Regions from separate parts of the Thermovenabulum sp. genome, predicted to be linked through region 1. Evidence: riboswitches for the same ligand, from Rfam matches in the RefSeq annotation. Region 1 holds a riboswitch; the other holds the start of a gene.
The links. A riboswitch is a leader RNA that binds a small molecule or an ion and turns the genes downstream of it on or off. The one in region 1 is predicted to bind cyclic di-GMP.

Region 1 (6,710 bases):
GACAGTGCTTTTACCACGTCTATCCTGCAAGGCTTCAAAACCGCCGTTTTCATATACCTGATATTTCTGAGCAGTTTCAGCGTAATTATTCTCCCAAAAAAATATGCCCCTCCTTATGTTAAACAGTTTTATTATTTTAACTGTCTACCACAAGGGGGCATATTATTAACAGGGGTTAATATTTATATGTTTAATTTTTATTTTCATTTATTTGAGTGGAACTTTCAACCGCATTGTCGTTTGTAATTCCTGTACCCGAATTATTTTCATTGGTATCCAGTGTGGTATTTTTCGTTTCAGAAGACATTTCAGTAATTATTTGCTGAGGCGTTTTAGTATCAGCATTTATTTCATTATTTTGGTTTATACTGGAATTTTCTTCACTGGCTATTGATTCACTTTCATTTTCTCCATTACCTTCTTCCGGGATTTTTATAGTGCCTTCTTCATTGGACACTTCCTTTGTGTTTCCTCCTTGCTCTGCCTCCTTTATTATTTCTTGCATTTGTTGTTGAAGTTGATTTTTTTCTTCATCTTTTTTTCTATTTTCTTCTGCTAATCTCTCGTTTACACTTTCTAATCCCTCTATTCTTTTTTCAAGTCTTTCTATCTCCTCTTTTAGTTCTGCGTTTTGCTTTTCAAGTTCCTGTTTCTCTTTAAATAGTTCTTCTTTTTCTTTTTGTAATTTTGCGTTTTCCCGCAGCATTTCTTCTATTATCATATTTTGCTTTTCTATTTCGGCATTCTTTTCATTAAGATTAATTACTATTTTTTCTATGTAGTTATACATTCTTTCTATATATTCCCTTAATCCAGGCACAATTATGTCTATTATATTTTTTTGTTCTTCTTCCAATTGTATTTTTTCAAAGGGATTTATTGTATCTTTCGTGAAACGCTCCACCCTGGGGGATTCTGCTATTTCCTGCCACCTGATATTGCCCGCTATCTCCTCGATTATTTTTGCTGTATGCTCCTTCATTTGTTTTTCTAAGTCATATTTTTTGTTTTTATCGTAGCTTTTTTCCTCTGCTCCCGTCAGCATAGCTGCCGCCTTTGCCCACAGGAAACTATTTTCAAATTCTACGGGGTATTCTTTTACTATAAACCCGTTTAAGTACTTTAGAGTAATTATACCTTTAGTAGTTCCGTCGTAGTTGTTCCACAGGTATACTAGGTCCCTGTAATTGAATTTTAGTTTTATAGGTATTTTTATTTGTCCATTATTATCTATTTCTAACGGGTTAATATGGAGAATGTAGTCGGTTATTCTACCGGTTTTGCTTTTTTTGTTTTCATCTTCTAAGGTGAAATATATTATAAAGTTCGGTTTCATGTCTTTTGCTTTTTTTACTATTATAGTATCGGGGTTTAGATTGGTCTTTTTCCCCCCGCTTGTAGTGAAAAGTTCTTCTATTATGTCTTCTTCAGATGCAGCCTGCACTTGAAAACTGTATTCAGCCCTGGATGTGAACCACGCTGCTGTTTTGTCATTAATTAAAAATGTAGTGCTTATCATTAATCCTGAAAATACAATTATTAAAGCTCTCGTCAATGTGTTTTTTATCCTATTCAATAGATCTCACCTCCTCTATCTATCGGTATTTATATGCTGCTGATGGTACCCCAGGAGTTTGCATATTATTGTGAAGGTTTCTGCCCTGGTGATACTGTCTTTCGGTCTTAGTTTGTTATCAGAATATCCCGTTATTATTTGGTTTTGTACCGCCGCTTTTATGGGTTCCAGTGCCCAGGGCCCTATCTGGTCTTTGTCTTTAAAGCTGAGTTCTTCGTCCTTTTGGATATTTTTTTCAAAGGCTCTTACGAGTACAGTTATCATTTCTTCCCTTGTTATGTTGTTTTGGGGTTTGAATACATTCCCGGGATAGCCTTTGAAAATGCCTTTTTTTGTTGCTGAAATTATATAACCTTTTGCCCACGCAGGCAAAGTGTCCTGGTAGGGTATATCTCCTTGTTGTTCATCCAGGTTTAATGCTCTTGCCACGAGCACCGCCGCTTCCGCCCTGGTAATAAAATTATCGGGTTTTATCGTGCCATCAGGGTATCCTCTTATTATTTCATGCTGCAATAGTGCCGTAATGCAGTCCTGAGCCCAGTGCCCGCCTATATCCGGGTATTGTTCTATTGGTTCTTCTACCAGTTCTTCTTCATCTTCTCTTTCTCTTATTACGGGGTTTTCATTTATGTTCACAAGAAATGCTACAGTGGCTTTCAAACCCTGCATATCGTTCCCGGCGTTTTCGTCCATGTGTACACTGTATTCTAAGTCCGTATAGTCGTTTTTAGGAATATTAAATTTTAAGCTGTCCGGAAGGCCGTATCCTCTGTATCTTTCATTTCCTTCTATATAAAGAAGGTCGTAAAAGCTTCCGTTAAACAGGGTTTCTGTAAATACCAAGAACCTTCCTTTTTTAATGGTTAATTTCATATTCTTTGCAAAAATATCATACAGGCTGTTTTCGGGAGAAATTTTTTCGCTTACCAGACCATCTGCTTTTTCCAAGTCTATTTTTATTCCGAAATTTTCTACCCTTACTCTCTCTCCATAATTATTTAGAATTCTCATGGTGCCTGTCTTACTTCCCCCAGGAGCCCAGATTCCACCTCCAAATATTGCTTTTCCCGTAGAGCCCTGACCAAACACATTTAATATAACATCGGGGTTACCGTTAGTTGCAAGCAATATAGTATTACTGTTAAAAACAAAAATTAGTATAGAAATAGTAGCACAAACCGCTACAGCATACCTCATTCGACTATTATTCAATCCACTATCCCCCCTTCCTTTTTATAAAATTTCTTTTGCATTTTAAAACTTATAGTTAACTTTTTTAAAATAGGGAGGCTTATATCTTCAGCCCCCCTCTTCCTATTTTTAAAAAATTAATGTATATACGTCACCTGGCCTGCAATAACCTCAGCAGTTTGGTTAGGATTGCCATCGCTAAATTTGAACTCATAGCTCATTGGTAAAAGTTCTATATCTTGAGTAAAAGGAATCCATGAGCCACCATAAGAAGGATGAAGAGATGTGCACTTACCGCTAAGCGAGTGTACTTTCCCCGTCTTAAAAATAATTACAGGATTTGCAACAATGTTATACGAAATACCTGCCGTGTAAGCTCCTTTATAATACATTTTGAAATAATAATCATAGGGAAGAAGCTCGGCTTTAACTTCACCATTTTCATCCGTTGTCCCCAAAATCCTGTAGCTTCCATCTACCGGTCCAGGATAATCAGGTGCATAACTAACAGTAGCCACTGCTCCAGGAATAGGCTGTCCGTCGCTTCCTACAAGTTTCACCGTTACCGGGGATGTACCGAAAACAAAAAAGGATTGATTCCTAATGTCCTGGGTCACTGTTTTAGTATAGCCTTTATATGTTATTTGAACATGAGTTGTTGAAAGATTTGGTGGAAATATTGACCCAATACTTCCGCTGCTGTCGGTGGTGCCTAAGGAAATCCATTTTTGCCCGTTCCAATAACTAAATTCAGCTCCGGGAAGCGGATTTCCCAGACTGTCCATTATCATGACCGTAGTTTTATTCGTTTGGACTGCATGTATCAATAAATTGCAACTAAGTTCTCTGCCCTGATAAGAGTTATCTGCCGTTTCATCCATTTTGATTTCTACAAAAAAGCTGGTTTCTTCCTCAGGAGATAACCTTTGTTCAAAAGTAAAAAATCCTTTTGAATTGAAAAAAAGATCCGATAATTTGCCATCAAATACAATAGTGTCTCCAAATCTTACTTTTATCCCTATTACCCCTGCCAGTTCTAAGTTACCTACAGCATTTTCGGCGCTTATTCTGTAAATTTTTAAAGGAAGGGTGCCCATATTTTTCAATTCTATAGGCCCTAATTCTCTACTTTCATTTGGTTGCATATTCTTAAATTGCAGGGTTGCAAATCTTTCCTTTTCAAAGGTTCCATCAATTTTACCTCCAAGGTGCAGCGTGCCGGTCACAAAAGTATTTTCAGTGCTTTCTGCCCTGCTGGTAAACCATGCCATGGTTCCCATTCCAATCAGGCAGAAAACAACAACAATGCTGATAATAGCAAGAAAAATTTTAGCTTTCACATCCTACACCTCTTTCAAAGATTAGTGTTTTGGGGTGAGTTGTTGCTCACCCCAAGATTAGATTCTCTTTATTGTTTTATTGTTTATCAATTTGCTGATTCAACCAACTCAAATGATTAGTAAGACTTTGATATTCATCATGCTGGGCATCTAAAGCTGCAAGGGCTCCTGAGTCTAATTGTGTAGCATTTACCTCATAAGAAATATTTATGGGATTAATACCTTCTGCATCCCCCTGGTATTCATTTCCTGCAAGAGGAGCCAAACCCAGAACAAATGTAAACTTATATTTATTGCCGGGTTTCAAAGCCCCCATTTGAACACCAGGGCCAGCTCCCATTGCGTTGTCATTTAAAAAGTTCTTTAAAGTTATAACTCCAAGCGTTGGATCAATAAGGTTGTTGTAATAACTTCCATATAAGCCTGCTCCTACACCGTCTTTAATAAATTCATCAGTAGTTTCCCACGTTGAACCATCAGCTCTTAAAAACTCCATTTTGGCGTATTTTATGTAAATAGCCTCTGCCAATTTTGTCGTACCGTTCTCCACTGCAGGAGAAACATTAAATTTTCCAAACCATGCAAGGTTTAAAGTACCATCATTTTCTATTACTAAACTTACCTCTTTTGTGGTATCTCCTGGCGCCATGTTTCCAATATTCCCAAGATCAGCAAAATCGGATAAACCATTTTCATTTAATTTCAATGTTCCCGAAGTAAAAGTATTATTCTGGCTTACCGCCTGGCTTGTAAACCATGCAAAGGTCCCCGCTCCTATTCCGAATGCCAATAAGGCGATTAGTATCAAACTTATAATTATATTTCTTCTCATTTCGGTTGCCTCCTTAATTTTTTCATTTTTTTGAAAACCCTCTTAACAATTCTACATACTGTGATAAAATTGTATTAGGAGTATAAATATTTTGTCAGGTTATCTCCCTTTAGGGAATAACCTCTTTTTATTTTATTATTTTTATCATCACCCCCTTTTTGTTTCTTATTATTCTATCCCCGATTTGCTGAAAAACTATGTTTTTATTTTTGTGTATTGCTTTGTTTTATAAGTGTATTGTAGACATTTGTTACTTCTCCGGCTAAAAGAAGCAAACCGGGAATTAATATCATAACTAAATATCCAATGGGTGTTTTGGCATATCTTCCTATATACCCTGCATAGGGGATTTTTATTTTCATTACACCAATTATATTGTCTGAAGTTACAAGCTTTGAATCTTCCACATTATTCGCATCACCTTTTGTTTCAAAAAGTCTTTTGCCATCTTTATCTATTATTTCTGTTACTCTATGGGTAATTAAAACATTGTCATTTGTAATAAAAGTAATAATATCTCCTTTTTTTATATCATTGGGATTAACCTTTTTAATTACCACTACATCTCCTGGCATTAATAAAGGAGCCATACTTCCTGATAGCACTGTTAGAGGTTTGTACCCTAATACGAATGCCATTTTGGTATTTTCTGTTCTTGTTTGATAAATCAAAAGAGAAGAAAAAACAATTAATATAACTAACGCTGTTGTGATTAGGATATTTATAACCTTTAATATAATTTTCATTAATATCCTCCTTGTAACTTTCCATTTAAAGCATTCTTTACTATTTATATCCAGTTATTTTGTAAAATATGTAAATAAAATTGAATTTTTACACAAAATAAAAGACCCAATCCGTTTAAGATTGGGTCGGTTGCACCATTGACTCAGTATGTCCCCATAGGTGCCCACATTAGAGGACATACTTCATTGTCCCCCAATTTATATATTGTTATATAGTTATTTATAATAAAATTAATGACAATATCAAAATAACAGTCTTTCCATTATATGTCAATGTGTTAATTTTGTTGCTTTTTGTAATAATTTGTATTTTTAAGTGCTTTTGCATGATTGTAAAAATTAAAGTCTTCTATTAAATTTCAATTGAAGACCTTATATATTGTCCATTTTATTTCCTTATCACTGCCATAATTTACATCATATTAAGCTTAGCAGAGGCTTCGGGTTTTTTTATATTTATTTTTAATTTTTTTATCCTTCTTTAAAATTTTTTATCTTTTTTTATTCCTTCTCGTTTTACTTGACTATATTTTAATTTTTATTTTTATATCTTTCTTAATATTCCTCTATTTTGAAATGGTTTCTGTTGAAATATTCGTTATCAAAATATTCCTCTTCACCTACAGCACCGAATGTAGTATCTATGTTTATCCATTTATTTTCTTCTTCGCTAAAAAATTCATTCCATGTATGTAATCCCTGAAAGTCCCCAAGTTTCCCCTCCCCCTTGACGAGTTTCACCTTCACTCCTGCTGCCCGCCCGAGGGCAGCGGTTAATGCTGCAAAGTCGTAGCAAACCCCTTTTCTCGTTTTCAAAGTATTTAAAGCACCGTAGACGTTATTGTAATTTCCCCTTTGATGTTCTGAGTACTTTTCAAAGTCGTATTCGATATTTTTTACCACCCATTCGTAGATCGCCCTCATCTTCTCTATGTCAGAATTTTTACCTTCCGTCAATTTCTTTGCCAGCGTAATTATTTCCGGCGCATCGCTTTCCACATCCTTTGAAGGCGTCAAATACTTGT
Region 2 (24,442 bases), on a different contig from region 1:
CCACGAGGGTTAAAGCAAAATTATCACCTTCTCTTGCGGCAGAAAAAACGTGTTCTGCATTAATTTCTTCATTTCGGGCTTTTTCAATTATTTTTGTTTTTATCCCTGATAAAATTCCTTCTTTGGCGAACCTTGCCAAAGCAGTGCCCGAAGCATAGGCTTCCCAGCATCCCGAGTTTCCGCATTCGCATATAGGACCTTCGAAATTAATAGTCATATGGCCTGCCTCTCCAGCATTTCCTCCTATACCTTTGAAGAGCTTACCATCAATAAAGATTCCAGCTCCTATACCTGTGCTTATTGTTATGTAAATAAAATTTTTAACTCCCTTTCCGGCTCCGAATAAAAATTCTCCAAGAGCCGCTGAATTGGCATCATTTTCTACAATTATTTTTGTATTAAATTCCCGGGCCATAATTGAACATAATGAGATATCCTTCCATCCGGGAAGGTTTGGCGGATTCTGAATGATTCCCTTTTCTACGTCTATAGGACCGGGAACTCCTATACCTATTCCTGCAATTTCATTCAATGATAAATTTATTTGACTTAGAACATCATAAACACTTTTTTTCATTCTTGAAATTACTTTTTCGGGCCCTTCTTTTGCTAAAGTGGGCACCTCAACCTTGGCAAAAATATTACCGTTATTATCGATAATACAGGTAGCAATTTTTGTGCCTCCAAGGTCAATACCCAAAGAAAAATTTTTCATAATTTTTTCACCTTCTATTAGAAAATTTTATAATATTATGTTTTAATAATAGAAATATTTTAGTATAAAATTTACTTTAAATTTCTTTAAAAAATGATAAAATAAATATTCGAAATAGGATAAACCTAATATTAAAATCAGGAGTAGGATATCGAAATGAACGGTATAAGAAATCCTTTTGAAGCTTTTAAATCTAAGAATTTTAAATATTTTTGGATGGGACAGTGCATTTCTCTTATTGGTACCTGGCTCCAGAATACTGCGCTTTCTTGGCTTGTTTTAACGTTAACGAATTCTGCCTTTTTGGTGGGGCTATTTAATGCGGTTCAATTTACACCCCAATTATTTTTGTCCCTTTTGGCGGGAACTATAGCCGATCATTTTCCAAAGAAAAAGTTATTGATATTTACTCAGAGTTTATTAATGCTATTAGCCTTTTTGTTATCACTTTTGACCTGGAAGAAAATAATAAATTACTTCATCATACTAATTTTTGGTTTATTAATTGGGGTAGTAAATACTTTCGATATGCCTGTTAGACAATCTTTTGTTATAGAATTGGCCGGCCAGGAATTGCTTTATAATGCTGTTGCGCTTAATTCTATGAATTTCAACCTTGCAAGGATAATAGGTCCTGCAATTGCGGGAATCCTTCTTAAAAATGTTGGAATGAGTATTTGTTTTTTATTGAATGGATTAAGTTTTATTGCGGTATTAATAGGTCTTTTTTTAATTGATGTGGGCATAAAGCCCATGAATACAAAGAAAAACAATAAAATGCTAATAGATATTTTGGAAGGCTTAAAATATACCAGAAGAAATAAAATTATTTTGCAAACAATAATATTACTCTTTATAATGAATGTGTTTATAATGAATTTTAACGTATTAATTCCCCTGTATACAAAATATGTTTTGCATAGAGATGAAGCAGGATACGGTTTTCTGCTTTCCTCAATGGGAATCGGTGCTCTATTTGGGGCACTTTTTGTAGCAGTTAAAAGTAATAAAAGGCCTAATATAAAAACTCTTTATTTTTCTTTGATATTTTCCTCATTAATATTTGTTTTAATTGGAATCAATAAAAATTACCATTTTTCATCAATTTTGTTCATGTTGGCGGGGTTTTCTGCAATTCTTTTTACAACTACCGCTAATTCATCTTTACAGCTTTCTTCTTCGGATGAATATAGAGGGAGAGTTATGAGCCTGTACACTATGATTTTTGCCGGTACAACACCCTTGGGCAGTTTAATATCAGGCTCTTTTGCCCAGATTCTTAACATAGATAAAGCGTTTATTGCCTTAGGGTTAAGCTGCACAATATTATTTTCCCTGTACTTTTTTGCCATAAATGACAAAAAAAGAATTTATATTAATAGGGTAGATGACTTATAGCTCTACTTTTTCAAAAAGATCGGGTATTAATATGCTAACATTTAGAAATTTTTCTATTTCTTTTTTAAAGTTTTCAGAAGCCTTTTCTTCTCCATGAGTTATAAATATTTTTTTCGAGACTCCGTTTTTTATATTTTTTACCCAGTTTATTAGTCCTGCTATATCGGCATGTCCGGAAAGGCCGGTAAGATTATAAACCTTTGCTTTTACAACCATCTCTTCACCGAAAATTCTAACTTTTTTTGCCTTATCCAGTATTTTTCTGCCGAGGGTTCCTTCAGCCTGGTAACCTACGAATACTATGGATGTGGTATCCTTCCAGATGTTGTGTTTCAGGTGATGTTTTATTCTTCCGGCTTCACACATACCGCTGGATGAGATAATTACAATGCCGTTTTTATCGTTTAATGCCATTGATTCTTCTGCACTGGAAGTAGTATACAGGTTATTGAATCTTAAAATATCTATATCCCGGCTCAGAAGGTTAATAGCTTCTTCATCGTAACATTCTTTATGCTTTTCGTAAATTTCGAGAGCTTCCTTTGCAAGGGGGCTATCAAGGTATATTTCTATATTGGAAAGTTCTTTTCTCTTTTCAATGTCTACATAATAATTCAGCAAATATAAGATTTCCTGAGCTCGCCCTACTGAAAAGGCTGGAATAATTACATTTCCGCCTTTTTTTACCGTGTTAATTATAATATCATATAATTTTTTTATTTCTTCGGTTTTATCGTGTAATCTATCTCCGTAAGTTGATTCTATAATTAAATAATCGGTATAATCAATATATTCATAATCTCTAATTATTGGCATATTATAATTTCCTAAATCACCGGAAAAGGTTATTAGAATTTCATTATTTTTTTCTTTGATTTTTAAAATTATAATCGAAGAACCCAATAAATGTCCGGCATCCTTAAACATTATATGAATATTTTCATCAATAACAATCCACTTGTCGTAGGGGCACTTAATTATATATTCCGGTATTCGCAGGGTGTCTTCTACAGTGTATAATGGCTTGATTGGTACCAGCCCTTTTCTCTGTCTTTTTTTATTTTGCCACTTGCTTTCCAGCTCCTGGATGTGAGCACTATCTTTTAACATTATTTCCATTAAATCAGCAGTTGCGGAAGTGGCAAATATACTACCGTTAAAACCACTTTTAAATAGTAAAGGTAATCTTCCTATATGATCAATATGTGAATGGGTAATTATTACAAAATCTAAACTCCGTGGATCGAAAGGGAAGGGCTCAAAGTTTAATTCGCTTTTCTCACCTTGAAACATTCCACAGTCTATTAAAAATCTTCTATTTTCTGTTTCGATGTAATAACAGGAGCCTGTTACCAGTTTTGCAGCACCGCAAAAGTTTATTCTCATTTATGTTACCCCCTTTTTAATAATTATAACATATTTGTTTTTTCTAAATTTATCAGTTCAGTTAAATAAAAATATTTTGACGTGATATTATTTAATAAATTAAGGAAATAATAACTCTAAAAAATAATAGATGAAAAGATTTTTTAAATATTAAAAGAAATATAATAAAACTGTTGAAGTAAACATTTCAGAATGATATTATTTTGCTTAGGTTTTTTGGATAAACCTGCTATTAAAAAGATAATGATATAAATTGTAAATAGGAGTGAAAAATATGTCAAAAAGAGGATTGATGCTTTTATATACGGGCAATGGTAAGGGCAAAACTACTGCAGCGTTAGGCCTTGCTTTAAGAGCTATCGGCCATGGTCAAAAGGTATTCATGATACAGTTTATGAAAGGTAATTCTAATTATGGAGAAATACAAGCCTCGAAATATCTACCGAACTTTACTATAATACAGAAAGGGCAAGATACGTTCGTAAAAAAAGGTAATCCTGACCCATTGGATATAAAGCTTGCAGAAGAGGGACTTGAGCTTGCAAAAGAGGTTTTGGAAAAAGGAGAACATGATTTGGTAATCCTTGATGAAATAAATGTAGCTGTGGATTTTGGGCTTTTAAAAGAAGAAGATGTATTAAGTCTGATAGATTTAAAAAAGCATCATACCACATTAGTTTTAACAGGAAGATATGCCACTGAAAAATTGATATCAATGGCGGATATGGTTAGTGAAGTAAGAGAAATAAAGCACCATTATGAAAAGGGAGTACCTGCACAGGAAGGAATTGAATTTTAAATATTTCAAAGATTATATGGAGAATTAAAATGATTGAAGAGAGAAAAGAAATTATTATTTTTTTAAATCTTATAGAGAATATTGGTTATATTAGAGCAAAAAATATTTTAAGTGTGTACAATAGCTTGAAGGAATTGAGAAAAGCAAATAAAGAGGAGCTTTTAAAAATTCCCAATATCTCGGATAAAATAGCAGAAAAAATATTATTTGGCTTAAAAGAATTCAATCCTTTAAAAGAAATAGAGAAGGCTGAAAAAAAGGGTTGTACAATTATAACCATTGACGATAAGGATTATCCTCAATTGTTAAAAGAGATCTACGACCCTCCTTTGGTTATCTATGTAAAAGGTAAAAAAGAGCTTTTAAAAAAAGAAAGTATTGCAATTGTAGGTACGAGAAAACCTACCGAATACGGTAAAAAGGTTGCTGAAGAACTGGCTGCAAAATTAGCAAAAAGAAATCTTAATATCATAAGCGGACTGGCAAAAGGTATAGATTCTTTTGCCCATAAAGGAGCATTAAAGGTAGAAGGTAGTACAGTTGCAGTCTTAGGCACGGGAATTGACATAATTTACCCTCCCGAAAATAATAAATTATTTCAAGAGATTGCGGAGAAAGGAGCAATCATAACAAGTTTTCCCGTAGGCACCGAACCACTTCCTTACAACTTTCCTGCGAGAAATAGAATAATCAGCGGTTTATCTCTGGGAGTAGTAGTAGTGGAGGCGGGAGAAAGGAGCGGTGCTTTGATTACTGCGGATTTTGCTTTAGAACAGGGGAGAGAGGTTTTTGCAGTTCCCGGAATGATATACAGTCCGATGAGCAAGGGACCTCATAAGCTTATAAAGCAGGGAGCAAAATTAGTAGAAAATGATGAAGATGTTTTAATGGAATTAAATATTGGAAATAATTTTTATAGTGGGAAAAACTCTACAAGTGTAAAAAAAGAGGAATTAAGTTTATCGAAAGAAGAAAGGGAAATTCTAAAAATTATCGATTTTACTCCGATACATAAAGAAATTCTGGGAATGAAAACTGATTATTCTCCGGCTAAGATTAATGAAATATTAACAAAATTGCAGTTAAAGGGAATAATTTCTCAAATCGCAGGAGGATATGTAATAAGGAATTGAGGTGGTTATTGTGGCCAAGTCACTTATTATCGTTGAATCTCCGGCAAAGGCAAAGACAATAAGTAAATTTTTGGGTAAAAATTTTAAAGTAGCTGCTTCCATGGGACATGTTAGAGATCTGCCCAAAAGTCAATTGGGAATAGATATAGAAGATGGCTTTGAACCAAAATATATTACAATTAGAGGAAAGGGTTCTATAATTGATAATCTTAAAAAGGAAGCTGCAAAAGTAGAAAAAATATATCTTGCAACCGACCCTGACCGGGAAGGAGAAGCTATTTCCTGGCATTTAGCTCAACTTTTAGGAATCCCACAGGATTTGCCTTGCCGGGTGGAATTCCATGAAATTACTAAAAATGCCGTAACTAATTCAATCAAATCCCCGCGAACAATAAATAAAAACCTTGTGAATGCTCAGCAAGCCAGGCGTGTTTTAGATAGACTTGTGGGTTATATGATTAGCCCCATATTATGGAAAAAAATAAAAAGAGGTTTAAGTGCCGGAAGAGTACAATCGGTAGCCGTCAGGCTAATTTGCGATAGAGAAAATGAGATCAGGAATTTTGTACCTGAAGAATACTGGACAATTGAAGCAGAATTAATGGAAGAGATTTCTAAATCTACTTTTTTAGCTAAGCTCTTTTCCCAAAAGGGCGAAAAAATTTCTATTAATAATAAGGAACAAGCGGAAAAAATAGTAAATGACTTAAAGGAAGAAAAATTCACGGTTTTGGAAGTTAAAAAAGGAGAAAGAAAGAGAAATCCTTCATTGCCTTTTACAACAAGCACTATGCAGCAAGAAGCTTCACGAAAGTTGGGATTTACCGCTAAAAAAACCATGATGATTGCCCAACAGCTTTATGAGGGACTTGATATAAAAGATGAGGGTACGGTGGGTCTTGTTACTTATATACGAACGGATTCCACAAGAATATCTGAACAAGCCCAGTTAGAAGCTAAAAAATACATTGCCGAAAATTTTGGTAAGGATTTTATTAATGATTCTCCGGTTCAGCAAAAGCAGAAAAAGAATATACAGGATGCCCACGAAGCTATAAGACCCACATCCGTTTACAGAACCCCTGAAAAGATAAAGGATTCCCTGTCAGAAGACCAGTATAAGCTTTATAAACTTATTTGGGAAAGGTTTATAGCCAGCCAGATGGCACCCGCCATATATGATTATGTTTCTGTGGATATTAAAGCCGGAGAATATATTTTTAAAGCAACAGGTTCACATATGAAGTTTAAAGGTTTTATGGTAGTCTATATAGAAGGAGCCGATGAGGAACAGGAAAAAGAAGAAATGATGCTTCCGGATTTAAATGAAGGGCAGGAGCTTGCTTTAAAAGACTTAAAGGCCGAGCAGCATTTTACTCAGCCACCTCCGAGATTCACTGAAGCTATGCTGGTAAAGACCCTGGAAGAAAAAGGTATAGGTCGTCCAAGCACCTATGCGCCAATAATTGATACCATTACAAAGAGGGGCTACGTAGAAAAGGAAAAAGGAAGATTTAAACCTACGGAATTGGGAGAAATAGTAACGGAGCTATTAAAAGAATACTTTAGCGATATTGTGGATATTGGTTTTACAGCAGAAATGGAAGAGCAATTAGATAAAATTGAAACTGGCGATGAAGACTGGCGTAAAATCGTTGAAAGTTTTTATAAACCTTTTGAAAAAAAACTGAGGATTGCTGAAAAAGAAATTGGGAAAATAGTACTAAAAGAGGATGAGGAAACCGAAGAAATATGCGAATATTGCGGAAGAAAGATGGTAATAAAACGGGGCAAGTATGGAAAATTTTTGGCATGCTCGGGTTTTCCGGAATGTAAAAACACTAAACCTATTGTTGAGGATACCGGAGTGAATTGCCCCCTCTGCGGAGGCAAAATTTTAGTAAGAAAAACAAAAAAAGGCAAAAAATTTTATGGATGTGAGAATTATCCTGAATGTAATTTTGTTTCCTGGTATCCTCCTGTTGGTACCCCATGTCCTAAATGCGGTAATTTGATGGTTTTAAAATCCATAAAAGGGCATAATAAAGCTGTTTGTACAAACAAAGAATGCAATCATGAAGAAATTTTCCCTGGTAAAGAGGGTGGAAAAAATGTATGAGGTAAAGGTAGTAGGGGGAGGACTTGCAGGGTGTGAAGCTGCATGGTATCTGGCCAACCACGGAGTTAAAGTAAAACTCTATGAAATGCGGCCTAAAAAGATGACTCCTGCTCATCATACCGATAAATTAGCGGAATTAGTATGCAGTAACTCCCTGCGATCTCAGGAAATTACTACTGCAGCAGGAGTTTTAAAAGAAGAAATGCGATTGCTTTCTTCTATAATAATACAAAAAGCCCACGATTATAGCGTTCCTGCCGGCTCAGCCTTAGCAGTAGATAGAGAAAAATTTTCCAATGCAATTACCCTTGAAATTCAAAACCACCCAAATATTGAGCTAATAAGGGAAGAAGTTACTCAAATTCCCGATCCCCCTGCAGTATTGGCTACCGGTCCCTTAACTTCCGAAAATTTATCCTATGCCTTGATGGAACTTTTAGGTAGTAAATATCTGTATTTTTATGATGCAGCAGCACCAATAATTACTGCCGATTCAATAGATTGGAATATTGCCTTTTGGGGATCCAGGTATGGTAAAGGCGATGAAGATTACGTGAATTTACCGATGACCGAAGAAGAATACTATAATTTTTATAATGAGCTTATTAATGCTGAAGTAGTTGAACTTAAGGAATTTGAAAAACCACAGTATTTTGAAGGATGTATGCCAATAGAAGTAATGGCAAAAAGAGGTCCTCAAACTCTTCTTTTTGGGCCTTTAAAACCTGTAGGAATTGTAAACCCAAGAACGGGGGAACAACCTTTTGCAGTAGTTCAATTAAGAAAGGAAAATAAAGAAGGGACTTTATTTAATTTAGTAGGTTTTCAAACAAGCTTGAAGTGGCCGGAACAAAAAAGGGTATTTAGTAAAATACCGGGATTGAAGGATCCTGAATTTGTGAGATTTGGTTTTATTCACAGAAATACATTTATTTTAAGCCCGAAATTTTTAAACCCCACCTTAGAACTAAAAATAAAAAAGGGTATTTTTCTCGCAGGGCAAATAACTGGAGTTGAAGGATATATAGAATCAGCGGCATCGGGTATCGTTGCAGGGATTAATGTCTTACGTTATATAAAAGGAAAGGAACTCCTTGTATTCCCAAAGGAAACAGTTGTTGGTGCATTGTTAGATTATATTACAACAGCAGATGCAAAAAATTTTCAACCCATGAAGGCAAATTTTGGAATACTGCCGCCTTTAAATGATAAAATAAAAAATAAGAAAATTAAAAATGAAAAATTGGGTGAAAGGGCAATCAATGTATTAAAGAATTTCATAGTAGAAAATAATGTAGTATAGTTTAAAATTTTAATTTATTTTTCAAAAAAAATTAACAAAGAATTTAAAAATAATTTAGAATTTAATATTGCATTATATACTTTCATGTGGTAGTATAATATAGGCTCTTTTCAAATCGAGGCGATAATGATGGAATACCTTATAGATAGTTTTTTGAGTTTTTTAAAGGGGAAAAATCGTTCCGAGAATACACTTAAAGCCTATGCCGAAGACCTTTTACAGTTTATGGAATATTTAAAAGAAAAAAAAATATCTGATATTGAATCTTTAAATAAAATTGACTATGTTTTGATAAGAGGTTTTCTTGCAAACTTGAGGGAAAAAGGATTGGAGAAAAGAACTGTTGCAAGGAAAATATCTGCAGTAAGAGCTTTTTACAAATACCTTTTGAAAGAAGAAGTAATTAAAAGCGATCCAACGCTGCATATCCAGGGTATGAAATTACCCAAAAAACTGCCGGAGTTTTTATATCCAAATGAGATTAATGAACTATTGAATTTACCGGATAATTCTTGTTTGGGGATACGGGATAAAGCCATATTAGAATTACTGTATGCGACCGGGATCAGGGTTGGAGAAATGACTAATATTAAACTTAAAGATTTAGATTTGAGCAATAAAATTTTGTTTGTATTTGGCAAGGGATCAAAAGAAAGGATTGTTTTTTTTGGTGAAAAAGCAAAAGAATCCCTTGAAACTTACTTAAAAATTTCAAGACCAATTCTGCTAAAGGGCAGGGAAGAGGAACATTTATTTTTGAATAAAAATGGCACCCGATTAACGGATAGGAGCATCAGGCGTATTGTAGAAAAATATGTGAAGAAACTCTCCTTTATTAAAAAGGTGACTCCTCATACAATAAGGCATACCTTTGCTACGCATCTTTTGGAAAATGGTGCAGATTTAAGAACTGTGCAGGAACTTTTGGGACATACGAGCCTTTCTACCACTCAAATTTATACACATGTGACAAAAGAAAGGCTTAAAGAGGTTTACGAGAAAGCATTTCCTCATAAAAAAAGGAGTGATTTTATAAATGATGAGAGCTACCACTATAGTGGCGATGGTGAATGAAAAAGGGGCTGCTATAGCGGGCGATGGACAGGTTACTTTTGGTGAACATACTATAATGAAACATCACGCAAAAAAAATCAGGAAACTGTACAATGGGAAAGTACTGGCAGGATTTGCAGGTTCAGTAGCTGATGCCGTTACTTTATTTGAAAAATTTGAAGGAAAACTTGAGGAGTTTCACGGACATTTAATAAGAGCCGCGGTAGAGCTTGCCAAGGAATGGCGTACCGATAAAATGTTGAGAAGATTAGAAGCACTTTTAATCGCCCTGGATAGAGAACACATCCTGATTATTTCGGGGAATGGTGAAGTAATTGAACCGGATGATGGGATTGCTGCAATTGGTTCGGGTGGCCCTTATGCTTTAGCTGCTGCAAGGGCTTTATCAAAATTTACCGAGCTTGAACCGAAAAAAATAGTAGAAGAATCCTTGAAAATAGCTTCTGAAATATGTGTTTATACCAATGATTATATAAGTGTTGAAGAGCTATAAGGAGGTGAGTATATGGAAGACTTTACACCAAAAAAAATAGTAGAAGAATTGAACAAGTATATAGTAGGACAGGATGAAGCTAAAAAATGTGTAGCAATTGCTCTCCGCAACAGGATAAGGAGACAAAAGTTACCGCCGGAAATGCAGGAAGATATAATTCCGAAAAATATCTTAATGATTGGCCCAACAGGGGTAGGAAAAACCGAGATAGCAAGAAGGCTTGCTAAATTAGTTAACGCTCCTTTTGTGAAAGTAGAAGCTACAAAATTTACCGAAGTCGGATATGTGGGAAGAGACGTGGACTCTATGGTGAGAGACCTTGTGGAAACCTCCATCAGAATGGTTAAAGTGGAAAAGATTGAAAAAGTTAAAGATAAAGCAAAGGAATTGGCAGAATTAAGAATTGCAGAAATTTTAGAGCCCGATCCTTCGAGAACCTCGAACATTAAAAATCCTTTTGAAATGGTCTTCGGCACTTTCCAGAAAAATACATATGAGGATGAGGAAGAATTTGAGAGAAAACTTAATGAAGCCAGGAAGAAAAGGAAGGATATTTTAGAAAGGATTAAAGCGGGAGAATTTGACAAAGAATTAATTGAAATTGAAGTGGATGACAATAAGACACCTTTTTTAGAGGTTTTCTCTTTTGCCGGTGCCGAGGATATGGGGATAAATTTTCAGGATTTATTCGGGAATATATTCCCCAAAAAGAAAAAAAAGAAGAAAATTACGGTGGAAAATGCAAGGAGAATATTGATTCAAGAAGAAGCTCAAAAACTGATTGATATGGATGAAGTAATAAATGAAGCAATTTCCAGAGCTGAAGAAACCGGTATTATCTTTATAGATGAAATCGATAAAATAGCGGGTAGGGAAAAGGGATATGGGCCGGACGTTTCCAGAGAAGGGGTGCAAAGGGATATTCTACCCATTGTTGAAGGATGCACCGTTGTAACCAAATACGGGCCTGTTAAAACCGATCACATTTTGTTTATAGCCGCAGGAGCCTTTCATATTTCAAAACCTTCGGACCTAATACCGGAATTGCAGGGGCGTTTTCCAATAAGAGTAGAATTAAAGAGCCTATCAAAAGAAGATCTAAAAAGAATACTTATTGAACCTAAAAATTCCCTTATTAAACAATATAAGGCATTATTGGAAACTGAAGGAATAAAAATAGAATTTTCTGAAGATGCTATAGATGAGATAGTAAAAATAGCCGCCTATGTGAACGAACATATGGAGAATATAGGAGCAAGACGCTTGCACACGATTATGGAAAAATTATTAGAAGATATTTCTTTTGAAGCCCCTGATGTGATGGAAAAAGAAATTAATATAAATGCCAATTATGTGAGAAAAAAATTAAGTAACATAATCGAAGATAAAGATTTAAGTATGTATATCTTATAAAATCAAAAGGAGGAGATGTAATGAGTAAAGAATTGTTAGAAAAAACCAGGAGAATCAATAAATTGCTGCAGAGGTCTGCAGGGTACCCGGTGGATTTTAATGAGGTTTGTAAAATCTTAACTGAGGTATTAAATGCGAATGCATATGTAGCCAGCAGGAAAGGGAAAGTGTTAGGTTATTCAATACTTGAAAATTATGATTGTGATGTATTACAAAACAAAATAATTGAAGAAAAAGTGTTTCCTAAGGACTACAATGATAAACTTCTTGAAATCCATGAGACTCGTTCGAATATACCCCAGGAGGAAATTGAATGCGTATTCGATAAAGAAGTAAAATGTCCTCATCCTGAAAAACTCGTTACAATTGTCCCTATTAATGGTGGAGGAGAAAGACTCGGAACCCTTGTACTTGCCAGATTTGGCGAAGAATTTACGGATGAGGATTTAGTTCTGGCAGAATACAGTGCTACTGTAATTGGTATGGAGATTTTACGTTCCAAGACAGAAGAGATTGAAGAAGAAGCGAGAAAAAGAGCTGTTGTTCAGCTGGCAATAGGTACCCTTTCATTCTCGGAATTAGAAGCAGTTCAGCATATATTTGAAGAATTAGATGGAAATGAAGGTTTGTTAGTAGCCAGTAAAATAGCGGATAGGGTCGGGATTACCCGTTCCGTAATAGTCAATGCTTTAAGGAAGTTTGAAAGTGCCGGGGTTATCGAATCGAGATCCCTCGGTATGAAGGGAACCTATATTAAAGTGCTCAACGATAAACTTATTGATGAATTAAAAAAGATGCGTTCATAAAATGCGTGAAGCAATTCACGCATTTTTTTATGATTAATTTGAGTTTATTTATGGAAATAAATAAAATCATTTACAATTTAATTTATAATAATATAATTTTAATTAAGGGAAAACATCATAGAAAAATGTCGAAAAAAGCAAACCTGTCGAAAGGCAGGGACGCAAAGCTATGGGCCTAAGGCATATCCTGCTATGGCTGCCAGGCTGCCGACTAATTTTAAAAGGCAGCCTATTTTCTAAGGTAGGTTGCTTTTTTATTAAAAATTTTGTCGTATAAAAGAAAAATTTGTTATGATATAATATTTAACAAATAAATTAATAGCATCTTTTTACAAATTTTCGTATCTTGTTTATTATATAGGAGGAAATTGTAAAAAAAGGTAGTAATTTTAATTTAGAAAGATAGTGTATTTAGTTTTTAAAAGAGGTGCAGATTATGGGAATTTTCGAAAACATATCCTTGATGGAAAAGGCTCTGGATGCAAAATGGCTGCGAAATGAGGTTATTGCTAATAATATTGCAAATGCGGATACACCAAATTATAAAAAAACAAAGGTGATTTTCGAAGATTATTTAAGGGATTTTTTAAGTAAAAATAATAGAATTTCTTTAACTACTACAAACGATAGGCATATAAAAAAGACCTACTCCCCTTTAACCTTGAAACCCGTACTTTATCGTGAGGAAAATACCGCTTATAGAGAAGATGGTAACAATGTAGATGTGGAAAAGGAAATGGTGGAACTCGCAGTAAACAGCTTGTCTTATAATGTACTGGTTGAGCAGGTTTCAAAAGAATTTTCCCTGTTAAGGACTGCTATAAATGAAGGGAGGAAATAATAATTGAGTATTTTTAAATCAATGGAAATAAGTGCTTCGGCTCTGACAGCTCAAAGATTAAGGCTTGATATAATATCCAGCAATATAGCCAATGTGGACACTACAAGGACAAAGAAAGGTGAACCCTACAGGAGAAAAATGGTAGTTTTTCAAGAAATGAATGAAAGTTCGGATTTTAATGAAATATTAAATGATAAGATAAATTATAACGGAAAAGGTGTGAGGGTTGCGGCTATTGTAGAAGACCAAAGGCCATTTAAAATAGTTTATGACCCCGCTCATCCTGATGCGGATGAAAAGGGATACGTAAGAATGCCTAATGTAAACATTGTAGAAGAAATGGTTGATATGATTTCTGCGACAAGAAGTTATGAAGCTAATGTTACTGCGATAAATTCCACCAAAAGTATGATTAGTAAAGCTCTGGAAATAGGAAAAGGATAAAAAATTATATGGGAGGAGAAATAATTGGAAATAAATAGGATCGAAAAGGTATCTTTAAATCCAATAGGTTTAAATCAAAGAAAGGAAGAAAATTCTTCAGAATTTATTAATTTCTTAAAAGAAGCATTAAACCGGGTAAACGATTTGCAAAAGGATTATGAAAATAAGATTAATGACTTTTTACTGGGAAATGATGTAAATGTCCATGATCTGATGATATCTGCGGAAAAGGCAAGACTTTCCTTAGAGCTTACCGTACAACTCAGGAATAAAGCTATTGAAGCATATCAGGAAATAATGAGAATGCAGATATAAGGATAAAGGTGGAAAATAAATGAATTTTGAAGAAATTAAAACAAGAATCATTGAATTCTGGGAAAGTAAAAGTAAAACTCAAAAAATTAGATTTTTAAGCGGAACGATTATCGTATTGCTTTCCGTTCTTTTACTTTTTTATTTTATTACCAAACCTCAGTATGCTGTTTTATATTCCAATTTAGATACCAAAGATGCGGGCGAAATAGTAAAAAGACTTGATGCAATGAAGGTAAAATACAGACTTATTGATTCGGGAAAAACTATTGAAGTTGAATCTAAGGATGTTTATAAAATTCGTCTTTCTCTTGCTCAAGAGGGACTTCCAAGTGGTGGAGAGATTGGATTTAATGATATTTTTGGGAAAATGAATCTCGGCATGACCGAGTGGGAAAAACAGGTGAGATATAATCAGGCTCTTCAGGGAGAATTAACAAGAACCATTAAAGAATTAAATCAGGTGGAAGAGGCAAGGGTGCATCTTGTTATACCGCAGAAAACTCTTTTTATAGATCCATCCGGCCAAAAGGAAGCGTCAGCTGCGGTTTTCTTAAAATTAAAACCCGGAGAAAAACTGGAGGAAGAAGAAGTAAGGGGTATTATAAATTTAATTTCCCATTCAGTTGAAGGTTTAAAACCGGAAAATGTCACAATTGTGGACGAGTATGGGAGGGTACTTTCAAATATATCCCTCTCGGAGGATAATTCAAGACAAATTGTAGACTCTCAATTTGCCGTACAATCCAAGTTTCAAAATGATTTACAATCAAAGGTTCAATCCCTTTTGGAACAAATATTTGGTCCTGGTAACGTTGCTGTTAGAGTAAATGCTCAATTGAATTTTGATAAAAAGGTTGTAGAAAACAAATTGTTTACCTCACCGAATCCGGAGTCCGGAGAAGGAATATTAAGAAGCGTCCAGGAAATTAAGGAGTACTTTAGCGGAAATTCTTCTTCCCCGGCAGGTGTTCCCGGAACAACTTCACAGATACCCGGTTATCAAGGGCAACAAAATCAAGGTGGTTCATCAAGTTATCAAAAAACGGAAACGGTAAAAAATTACGAAATAAATGAGTCCATTGAAAATATTACTATTGCACCTGGAGCGGTTAAAAAATTAACGGTATCTGTGGTTATTAACAGGAATTTGACCGATGAAGAGAAAAATAAAATAGCTTCCTTGGTGGGAAGCGCAATAGGCTTTGATAGCAATAGAGATATTATTACTGTTGAAGGAATGACTTTTGAAAGATCATTAACAGAGTCCCTGGCCAAGCAAATGGAAGAAGATAAGAAAAGTCAAGCAAGACAGAGGGTTTATATTTTAGTAATTTCTGCTCTTGCATTGATGATATTTTTTGTGATTGCAAGGCGTTTATGGACAGCGAGAAAAAGGGCTATGGAGGAGAAACTTGCCGAGCAACTTATTTTACAACAGGCTGCAACTTCTTCAAAGGCGGAAGAAGATTTAAATATCCTTGAAGCAAAAAATAGAACAAGAGATATAGAAATGCTGGTAAAAAATAGACCGGAAGATGTTGCTAAGATAATTCGAACCTGGCTGAATGAGGAGTGAGGTGTTTGATATGCCTATAAGCCGCCTTACTGGGAGACAAAAAGCAGCTATATTTATTGCTTCCCTTGGACCTGAACTTGCAGCAAATATATATAAATATTTGAAGGAAGAGGAAATCGAGCAATTGACATTAGATATCGCGAGTTTGCGGAAAGTGACCGATGAAGAAAAAAAATCTGTTTTTGATGATTTTAAGACCATGTTTGTTGCCAGTGACTACATTACTCAGGGTGGAATAGATTATGCCAAAGAAATATTAGAAAAGGCCCTGGGTACGCAAAAAGCCTTTGAAATAATAAACAAACTTACTTCTTCTCTACAGGTTAGACCTTTTGATTTTATACGAAAAGCCGATCCGGCTCAACTTGTGAACTTCCTGCAAAATGAAAACGTTCAGACCATAGCCCTTGTTTTAACATACCTTCATCCTGAACAGGCGGCAAAAATACTTTCAAATTTACCGCCGGAAAAGCAAGTGGAGATTGCCAAGAGGATAGCAATGATGGACAGAACTTCTCCTGAGGTCATTTTTGAAATTGAAAAAGTATTGGAAAAACAATTAGCCTCGGTAGTCATGGAGGATTTTACCAATGCAGGTGGTGTACAGGCTATTGTTAATATATTAAATAACGTTGATAGAACCACTGAAAAAAATATTCTTGAAGTGCTTGAAATGGAAAACCCGGAACTTGCTGACGAAATTAAACGGAGAATGTTTGTTTTTGAAGATATTATTACCCTTGACAATAAAACGATTCAAAGAATACTCCGTGAAGTGGATAATCAGGATCTGGTTCTTGCTTTGAAAGGTTCCAGCGAGGAAGTCAAAAATAAAATATTCTCTAACGTCTCAAAGCGTCAGGCTGAAATGATACAGGAAGATTTACAGTATATGGGACCGGTAAGATTAAGGGATGTGGAAGAGGCACAGCAAAAGATAGTTGCCATTATAAGGAAGCTCGAGGATGCGGGTGAAATTATAATTTCCCGCGGCGGAGGAGATGAGATAATTGTCTAAGGTATTGAAAAGGATTGTATTTTACGATAATCCGGTAAAATTGGAAAACGGTAAAACATTTTTATTTGAAGTACATAGTCATGAGAACCTTGCGGGATTACCGGTTCATCAAACACAAAAAGACATTATTGATCCCTTTGAACAGGAGGTTTTAAAAAAGCAATTTTTACAATCAGCTGAGGAGGAAAAGGAAAGAATAATTTCTGAAGCCAAAAAAGAAGCCGAGAAAATTTTAACGAAAGCAGAAAATGAAAAAGAACAAATTTTAAAATCTGCTTATGAAAAAGGTTTCAATGAAGGCTATAATAAAGGAATAAATGAAGGCAGGAGAAAAGGAGAAGAGCTTTTTTCCATTTATCTTAATCAATTTAAAGAATTAGAACAGAAATTATTTTTGGATTACCAGAAAAAATTAGAACAAATCGAAAAACAGGCTTTAAAATTATCCCTGTACATTGCGGAAAAAATACTCGGGAAAGTTATCGAAATCGACAGGGATTATATAAAAAAACTTATAGAAAAGGGTTTAAAAAAAGCAAGGGAAGATCGGGAAATATTAATTCGAGTATCGCCCTCTGATTATGATATTTTGATGGATAAGTTAGAACAATTAAAAGGAGAAACAGGATATAAAAAAATTTCCATTATTAGCGATCCCACTTTACAAAAAGGAGACCTTATATTGGAAAATTCGGGGTTTATCATTGATGCGGGCATAAAAACCCAGCTAAATGTTATAGAAAAAAAATTGAAAGAGATGGAGCTGATATATGATTGAAGAAAACTTTGAATTTTATAGAAAAATTATAGCAAACACAGAAACGATAAGACCAAAGGGAAAAATCTCGAAAATTATTGGACTTACTATGGAAGCGGAGGGCCCTATTGCTGAAATTGGAGAGCTTTGCGAAATATCTCCTTATTATTCGAAGGAAAGTGGTAAAAGTATTTTAGCGGAGGTAGTGGGATTCAAAGAAGATAAAATTATATTAATGCCCTTAGCGGATATAGAATCTATTGGTCCCGGTTGGGATGTGGTTGCCCTGGGGGAAAAGCTTTCGGTTCCGGTAGGGGAAAACCTGATGGGAAGAATATTAGATGGGTTAGGCAACCCTATAGATGGTAAGGGCCCAATTAAGAATTTAACAAAGTATCCACTGAATAATACTCCCCCTAATCCCGTTGAAAGAAAACCTATAAAAGAGCCTTTGCCATTAGGAGTAAGAGCCATTGATGCACTTTTAACCTGTGGTAAAGGACAAAGAATAGGGATATTTGCAGGAAGCGGAGTGGGGAAAAGTACGCTTCTTGGTATGATAGCGAGGAACTCAACGGCAGATATCAATGTAATAGCCCTGATAGGAGAGAGAGGCAGAGAACTTAATAGTTTCATTCAAAAGGACCTGGGAGAGGAAGGGTTAAAACGTTCGGTAGTTGTAGTGGCAACTTCCGATAATCCTCCTCTGATAAGAACGAAAGGAGCTTTTACCGCTACTGCTATAGCCGAGTATTTCAGGGATCAGGGAATGGATGTAATGCTTATGATGGATTCCATTACGAGATTTGCAATGGCTCAAAGGGAAGTTGGACTTTCAGCGGGCGAGCCACCGGTTAGTAGGGGTTATACACCTTCGGTTTTTGCCGTACTTCCAAAATTACTGGAAAGAGCGGGTATGGGAAAGGTGGGCTCCATTACGGGTATTTATACCGTTCTTGTAGATGGGGATGACTTTAATGAACCAATTTCTGATGCTGTAAGAGGGATTTTGGATGGCCATATTATTCTTTCAAGGACTCTCGCAAACATGAATTTTTATCCTGCAATTGACGTTTTATCAAGTATTAGCAGATTAATGGATGAAGTGATTACAGAAGAGCACAGAAGATTGTCTTCAAGGGTAAAAAACATCCTTTCGGTATATAAGGAAGCAGAAGAATTAATAAACATAGGTGCATATAAAAAAGGCACTAATCCAAAGATAGACGAAGCTTTAAGATATATTGACAGGGTGAATAATTTCTTAAGACAGGAAATAAATGAAAAATCAACCTTTGAGGAAACCTTAATACTTTTAAAAGATATTTTTTCTGAGGATGAAATAGAATGAAAAAGTTTAAATTTAAATTGGAAAAACTTTTAAACGCTAAAACGGTTATTGAAAATTTAAAAAAAGAAGAACTTTTTAAAGCAAAAAAGAGGTTGGAAGAAGAAAAATATGCTTTAGATTATCTGGAAGGTATCAAAAACGAAATTTTACTCCAAAGCCCCTCGAGGCAAGTAGATTCTGTAAAAGCTTACGAGTTAATTAATTTTGATAATTTTTATAGAAGAGTATCTGAATTAATATATAACCAGAGAAAAAAGGTGGAAGAATCACAAAGAATGTACGATTGTTCTTTAAATGAATTCCTGAATGCAAAAAGAGAAAAAAGGATTCTGGAAGTTTTAAAAGATAAGAGATTCAAGCTTTTTCTGGAAGAATACGCAAAACAGGAGCAAAAGAATCTGGATGAGCATGCAATAATTGCTTTTTCAAGAAGGGATGAATAGAATTAATGTCTTCAAATAAATTTAAAATTACTGTTTTTATTTTATTAATATTGTTTATAATTACCTTTCTTTTTACTTTATTTTTTGTTGTAAAAACTGCTGATCCTTCAAAACTAAATCCAAAGGTTCTGCCAATATTGGGGAAACTCCCGTTCACGAAGAACGTAATTAAGGAAACTAACACTAATAGTACCCTGCTTTCAAAGGAAGAGCTTTTAAAACAAAAAGAAGATGAGCTAAAAAGTAAAGAAGAGTTGTTAAAGCAGAAAGAAGAAGAAATTTTGAAAAAGGAAGAAGAATTGTCAAAAAAAGAAGAGGAACTAAAAAAACTTCAAGCGTATATAGAGGAAGAAAATAATAAATTGGAGAATAACAAAAAAGCAATAAAAGACATTGCTTCCTATTATGAATTAATGGATCCTTCGAGTGCTGCCAAAATATTTGAAGAAATGTCCGTGGATCAAGCAACAAAAATATTATCAAATATGAAAAAGGAATCGGTTTCCAGTATCTTGTCCTCTATTCAACCCAAAAAAGCTGCAGAGATAACCAAAAAACTGGGAAATTTATAAGGTTTTCTTTTTGAATAAATAAATTAGCGAAAGGAGGTGAGAAAATGGAAGGAACCGTGGTTTGTATTAATTGCAATCCGAACAATCAGAAAATTAAACCTGTCAATCTGAAGATTGATAAGATTAAAAGTAACAAGAGTAAATTTTTCAATAAATTGATGGAAGTTGAATTTAAACAGAAAATAGGTCTCATTAATGAAGAAAGCGAAATCAATGGTCAGGAAGAAAACATACTTTGGATGTTACTTTCATCTTATTATTTAAATTTTTTTCCTGAGGCTTCTAAAGGTCAGGATATTAATTTTATTCAGGATGAGATAAAAATACCAAATAATATTATCCCATCACAATTAAATAGTGGAGATGAAGGTAAAGAAATTGAAGAAAAAATTTGGTTTTTACTGAAGGAGATAATTTCGGATTACAAAACCAATAAAGACTTCGATGATAAATTTAACCAGCTTTTAGATATATTTGGTGTTGAAGATGTAGAAAAAACCGCATTAAAAGAGAAATTTATTGAAATTGTTCAAAAAGAAAGTCCAGAATTTCTTAAAGAAATGAATGGAGAAAAAAGCGAAAGGGATGGATCAATAGAAGTTACCCCGGGATATCATGATAAACTTGAATTGACGAATAGCAATAACAAAAATAATGCTATAAAAATACTAAAAGAAATATTGCCCGGTTCTTCGAATTATAGAAAGATTCCTTCAAAAGATTTGAGCATAGAAGAATCTGCAGTTTTGCCGGCACTCAGTAAAGAAGATATAGGAATTATAACTACTCCTTTGGAACCGGTAAATAAAGATGAAATATTTATAAAGGGAGAAAAAGATAAAATTGATTCTAACTTTTTTGAAGAACTGGTAGAAAAAATATCAGTTATAGCTAAGGACAAATCAAAAGAGCTTCATATCAGGTTAAAACCCGATCATTTAGGAGAAATGATAATAAAAGTAATAAATGAAGAAAAAAATTTAAAGGCTCAAATCTTTGTAGAAAATCCCTTTGTCAGAAAAGATTTAGAGGCAGGGCTTAATAATTTAAAAAGCCAAATAGTAAAACAGGGTTTTGAGGATGTAAACATAGAGTTAGTGAATGTTAAAAATGAGATGGGGTTTTACAACGACTTTTCCGGCAGGGAAAGGGACTGGTTTTACAAATCAACTAAACAAAAGAATAATTTTAAAATTGAAGACGCAAATGAGCCTTTCGATGTAGCAGAAATTACCAAAGGTAGTAAAAATATGTACTTTTGGAGTTTAAATCAAAGCAACATAGATTATTTTGTTTAATGGGAGGTGATTTGCTTGGTAGAACAAGTTTATTCTCCTTACCAGGTTATGAACACCTCGGTAAGTAAAAGGGATTCAGCTACAAAAAACCTGGGGAAGGATGAATTTTTAAAGCTTTTGATTACTGAATTAAAAAATCAAAATCCCTTGGAACCTTTAGACAGCAAGGAATATATAGCACAGCTGGCTACTTTTACTCAAGTAGAACAGATTCAGGAAATGAGAAGAGAATTGAGCTTTTTATCGAGCATTTCTTGGATAGGAAAGAAAGTAAAAGCTGTATATGAAGAAAAGGAATACTCCGGAGAGGTAAAAGGAATAGTTCTTGATAATAATGAAATAGGTTTACTCTTAGGAGATGAAGAAGTAAAAGTACCATTATCCAGTGTAAAAGAAATAAAATAGGCCTTTGGAGATGAGAAAATGAGTGATTTCATAAGGATTTCGGATTTAATGAATCCATTAAATACAATTGTAGAAAAAGTTGATAAAAACAAATACACTGTTGAAAAACAAGAAAAGGTAAAATCCGATGGCAAATTTAAAGAAATATTAGAAGAGAAATTAAAACAGGATTTAAAAATTTCAGGTCATGCAGCTATGAGAATGAAATTGCGAAATATGAATTTGAGCCAGGAGCAATGGGATAAACTTAAAAATGCTGTAAGTAAGGCTGAAGAAAAAGGAGTTAAGGAGTCATTGATACTCATGGATAATATGGCTTTTATAGTCAGTATAAAAAATAAAACTGTAATTACTGCCATAGATGAAGAAAACTTAAAAGAAAATGTTTTTACAAACATCGACGGTGCCGTGATAATATGAGCTGGACCGCGTTATGGGGGCTCATGAAACCCTGATGGACCGAGGGGTTTCCGGCACTTAAGAAATTAGTTAATTGAAAATAATTTATACGGAGGTAATATGCCATGATGCGGTCAATGTTTGCCGGTGTAACCGGCCTCAGAAATCATCAAATTAAAATGGATGTAATAGGCAACAATATTGCCAATGTAAATACGGTAGGGTATAAAAAAAGCCGGGTAACCTTTCAGGAAGCTCTGGCACAAACCATGAGAGGAGCATCAGCGCCTCAAAATGCAAGAGGAGGAACAAACCCCTTGCAGGTGGGCCTTGGTATGACCATAGGTGCGATTGATACAATTCATACTCCGTCAAGCCTTGAAACTACGGGCAATATGACCGACTTAGCAATTGAAGGAGATGGATTTTTTGTAGTTACCGATGGACAGGAAAGATATTACACCAGGGCTGGAAATTTTGGATTTGATGAAGAAGGAAATTTTGTAAATACTTCTACCGGTTATAAAGTTATGGGCTGGCAGAACGCTCAATCAAAAACTCCCCAAAACATTTCAACTATAACTATCAGAAAAGGAATGATGATGGCCGCAAATAAAACCGAAAATGTAGCATTTTCAAAAAACTTAAATGATGCGGATGAAGTTGGCACATCTTATATTATTCCTTTTAAAATATTTGACTCAAAAGGTAATACTCATAACTTAACAATAATTTTTACAAAAACCGGAGGTAATGCATGGAGCTATTCAATAAATAAAGATCCAAACGATACTGATTTAAATATAGAGAGAGGGGATACAGGTGATTTACAATTTACTACATCGGGAGATATTAATTTAGACGCAAGCAATATAGATACCCTTTCTATTACAATTAGCGGTGCTGATAATATGAATATTACCTTAGATTTCGCTAATGTTACCCAATATGCCAGGGAAACAACAATTGATTTATCTTATCAGGATGGTTATGCTGCGGGAACGCTTTTGGGTATTGCGATCGATTCATCGGGAACCATCACCGGGATCTTTGACAACGGCATAAATAAAGAGTTGGCACAGATTGCCCTGTGCAATTTTGATAATCCTTCGGGGCTTATGAAAGCCGGGAAAAATATGTTTAGAGAATCGGCAAACTCGGGTGTTCCCCAGATCGGTTTCCCCGGCACCGGAGGAAGGGGTTCCGTTTCTCCCGGTTCTTTAGAAATGTCCAATGTGGATTTAGCCGAAGAATTTACCCAGATGATAATTACCCAGAGAGGGTTTCAGGCAAATTCAAGGATAATTACCGCTTCCGATGAGATGCTGCAGGATCTGGTAAATCTAAAAAGATAAATATTAAGTGATTTATAAAAGGGCCCGGACCAGAAATGGCCCGGGCTTTTTAGAAAAGAGGTGCGAACTTTTGATTGAAGTAACAAGGCTTAATGGGAAAAAATTTTATATTAACGCCGAATTGATAGAAACGGTGGAATCCACCCCCGATACGGTGATAAAGCTTACTAATGATAAAACTTATTTGGTCGAAGAACCTCCCATGGTAATTATTTCAAAGATTATAGAATATAAAAGAAAAATTTTAAAAGGATGTGAATATTAATGGACCGGGCTACATTGCTTGGGATGATCGGGGGCATTGCGGTTCTTACCTGGGGAATTTACATGGGAGGAAGTTTATCGGCATATATAGATATTCCATCTTTTTTAATTGTATTTGGAGGTGTAATTGGAGCTGTTTTTATAAGCTTTCCCTTTTCAAAAGTTATTGAAACTACAAAAATTTTAAGGATAGTGTTTTTTGAAAAACAGTTAGAAGCAGAGGAAGTTATTTCAACTATTGTAAATTTAGCGGATATAGCAAGAAAAGAGGGATTGCTTGCCCTTGAAGACAGCGCATCCCAGTTAAAAGATGATTTTTTAAAAAGAGGGATTTTACTTGTGGTAGATGGAACAGATCCGGAGCTGGTTAAAAGTATTCTGGAAACAGAACTTTCCTTTCTGGAAGAAAGGCATAAAGAAGGTCAGAGTTTATTTGAAACAATGGGTGCTTTAGCACCGGCATTCGGTATGATTGGAACAATTATTGGATTAATTAATATGTTGAAAAGGCTTGACGATCCCAGCGCTGTAGGCCCGGGTATGGCCACTGCCTTAATTACAACTTTTTATGGTTCCATATTGGCCAATCTTTTATTTCTTCCTATAGCGGCTAAATTGAAAGTTAGAAGCAAACAGGAAATTTTAATTAAAGAGGTAATGATTGAAGGGGTACTATCCATTCAAGCAGGGGAAAATCCGAGAATTATTGAAGAGAAATTGAAAGCCTTTTTAGCACCAAAGATGAGAAAAAATATCAATGTTAAA

Region 2: it holds a riboswitch for cyclic di-GMP, as region 1 does, so the genes downstream of both, flgB (flagellar basal body rod protein FlgB) here and ACPLOV_RS07620 (signal peptidase I) in region 1, are expected to answer to the same signal.

What each region holds. Positions count from the first base shown of each region.
Region 1 covers NZ_JBNARB010000013.1:28,499-35,208, reverse strand. Annotated here, with positions in the region: gene ACPLOV_RS07640 (hypothetical protein) at 191-1,576, opposite strand; gene ACPLOV_RS07635 (S-layer homology domain-containing protein) at 1,592-2,788, opposite strand; gene ACPLOV_RS07630 (TasA family protein) at 2,905-4,107, opposite strand; gene ACPLOV_RS07625 (TasA family protein) at 4,184-4,939, opposite strand; gene ACPLOV_RS07620 (signal peptidase I) at 5,143-5,685, opposite strand; cyclic di-GMP riboswitch class II at 5,801-5,888, opposite strand; gene ACPLOV_RS07615 (transglutaminase domain-containing protein) at 6,241-6,710, opposite strand, start outside.
Region 2 covers NZ_JBNARB010000005.1:27,758-52,199, forward strand. Annotated here, with positions in the region: gene ACPLOV_RS03940 (ROK family protein) at 1-715, opposite strand, end outside; gene ACPLOV_RS03945 (MFS transporter) at 872-2,113, shown strand; gene ACPLOV_RS03950 (MBL fold metallo-hydrolase RNA specificity domain-containing protein) at 2,108-3,499, opposite strand; gene cobO (cob(I)yrinic acid a,c-diamide adenosyltransferase) at 3,774-4,298, shown strand; gene dprA (DNA-processing protein DprA) at 4,328-5,431, shown strand; gene topA (type I DNA topoisomerase) at 5,442-7,550, shown strand; gene trmFO (FADH(2)-oxidizing methylenetetrahydrofolate--tRNA-(uracil(54)-C(5))-methyltransferase TrmFO) at 7,543-8,853, shown strand; gene xerC (tyrosine recombinase XerC) at 8,980-9,927, shown strand; gene hslV (ATP-dependent protease subunit HslV) at 9,890-10,420, shown strand; gene hslU (ATP-dependent protease ATPase subunit HslU) at 10,433-11,833, shown strand; gene codY (GTP-sensing pleiotropic transcriptional regulator CodY) at 11,854-12,639, shown strand; cyclic di-GMP riboswitch class I at 12,766-12,851, shown strand; gene flgB (flagellar basal body rod protein FlgB) at 13,076-13,480, shown strand; gene flgC (flagellar basal body rod protein FlgC) at 13,484-13,924, shown strand; gene fliE (flagellar hook-basal body complex protein FliE) at 13,949-14,239, shown strand; gene fliF (flagellar basal-body MS-ring/collar protein FliF) at 14,259-15,815, shown strand; gene fliG (flagellar motor switch protein FliG) at 15,826-16,833, shown strand; gene ACPLOV_RS04020 (FliH/SctL family protein) at 16,826-17,611, shown strand; gene fliI (flagellar protein export ATPase FliI) at 17,604-18,941, shown strand; gene fliJ (flagellar export protein FliJ) at 18,938-19,384, shown strand; gene ACPLOV_RS04035 (MotE family protein) at 19,390-19,956, shown strand; gene ACPLOV_RS04040 (flagellar hook-length control protein FliK) at 20,001-21,254, shown strand; gene ACPLOV_RS04045 (flagellar hook assembly protein FlgD) at 21,270-21,659, shown strand; gene ACPLOV_RS04050 (TIGR02530 family flagellar biosynthesis protein) at 21,678-22,079, shown strand; gene ACPLOV_RS04055 (flagellar hook protein FlgE) at 22,184-23,413, shown strand; gene ACPLOV_RS04060 (flagellar FlbD family protein) at 23,421-23,678, shown strand; gene ACPLOV_RS04065 (flagellar motor protein) at 23,678-24,442, shown strand, end outside.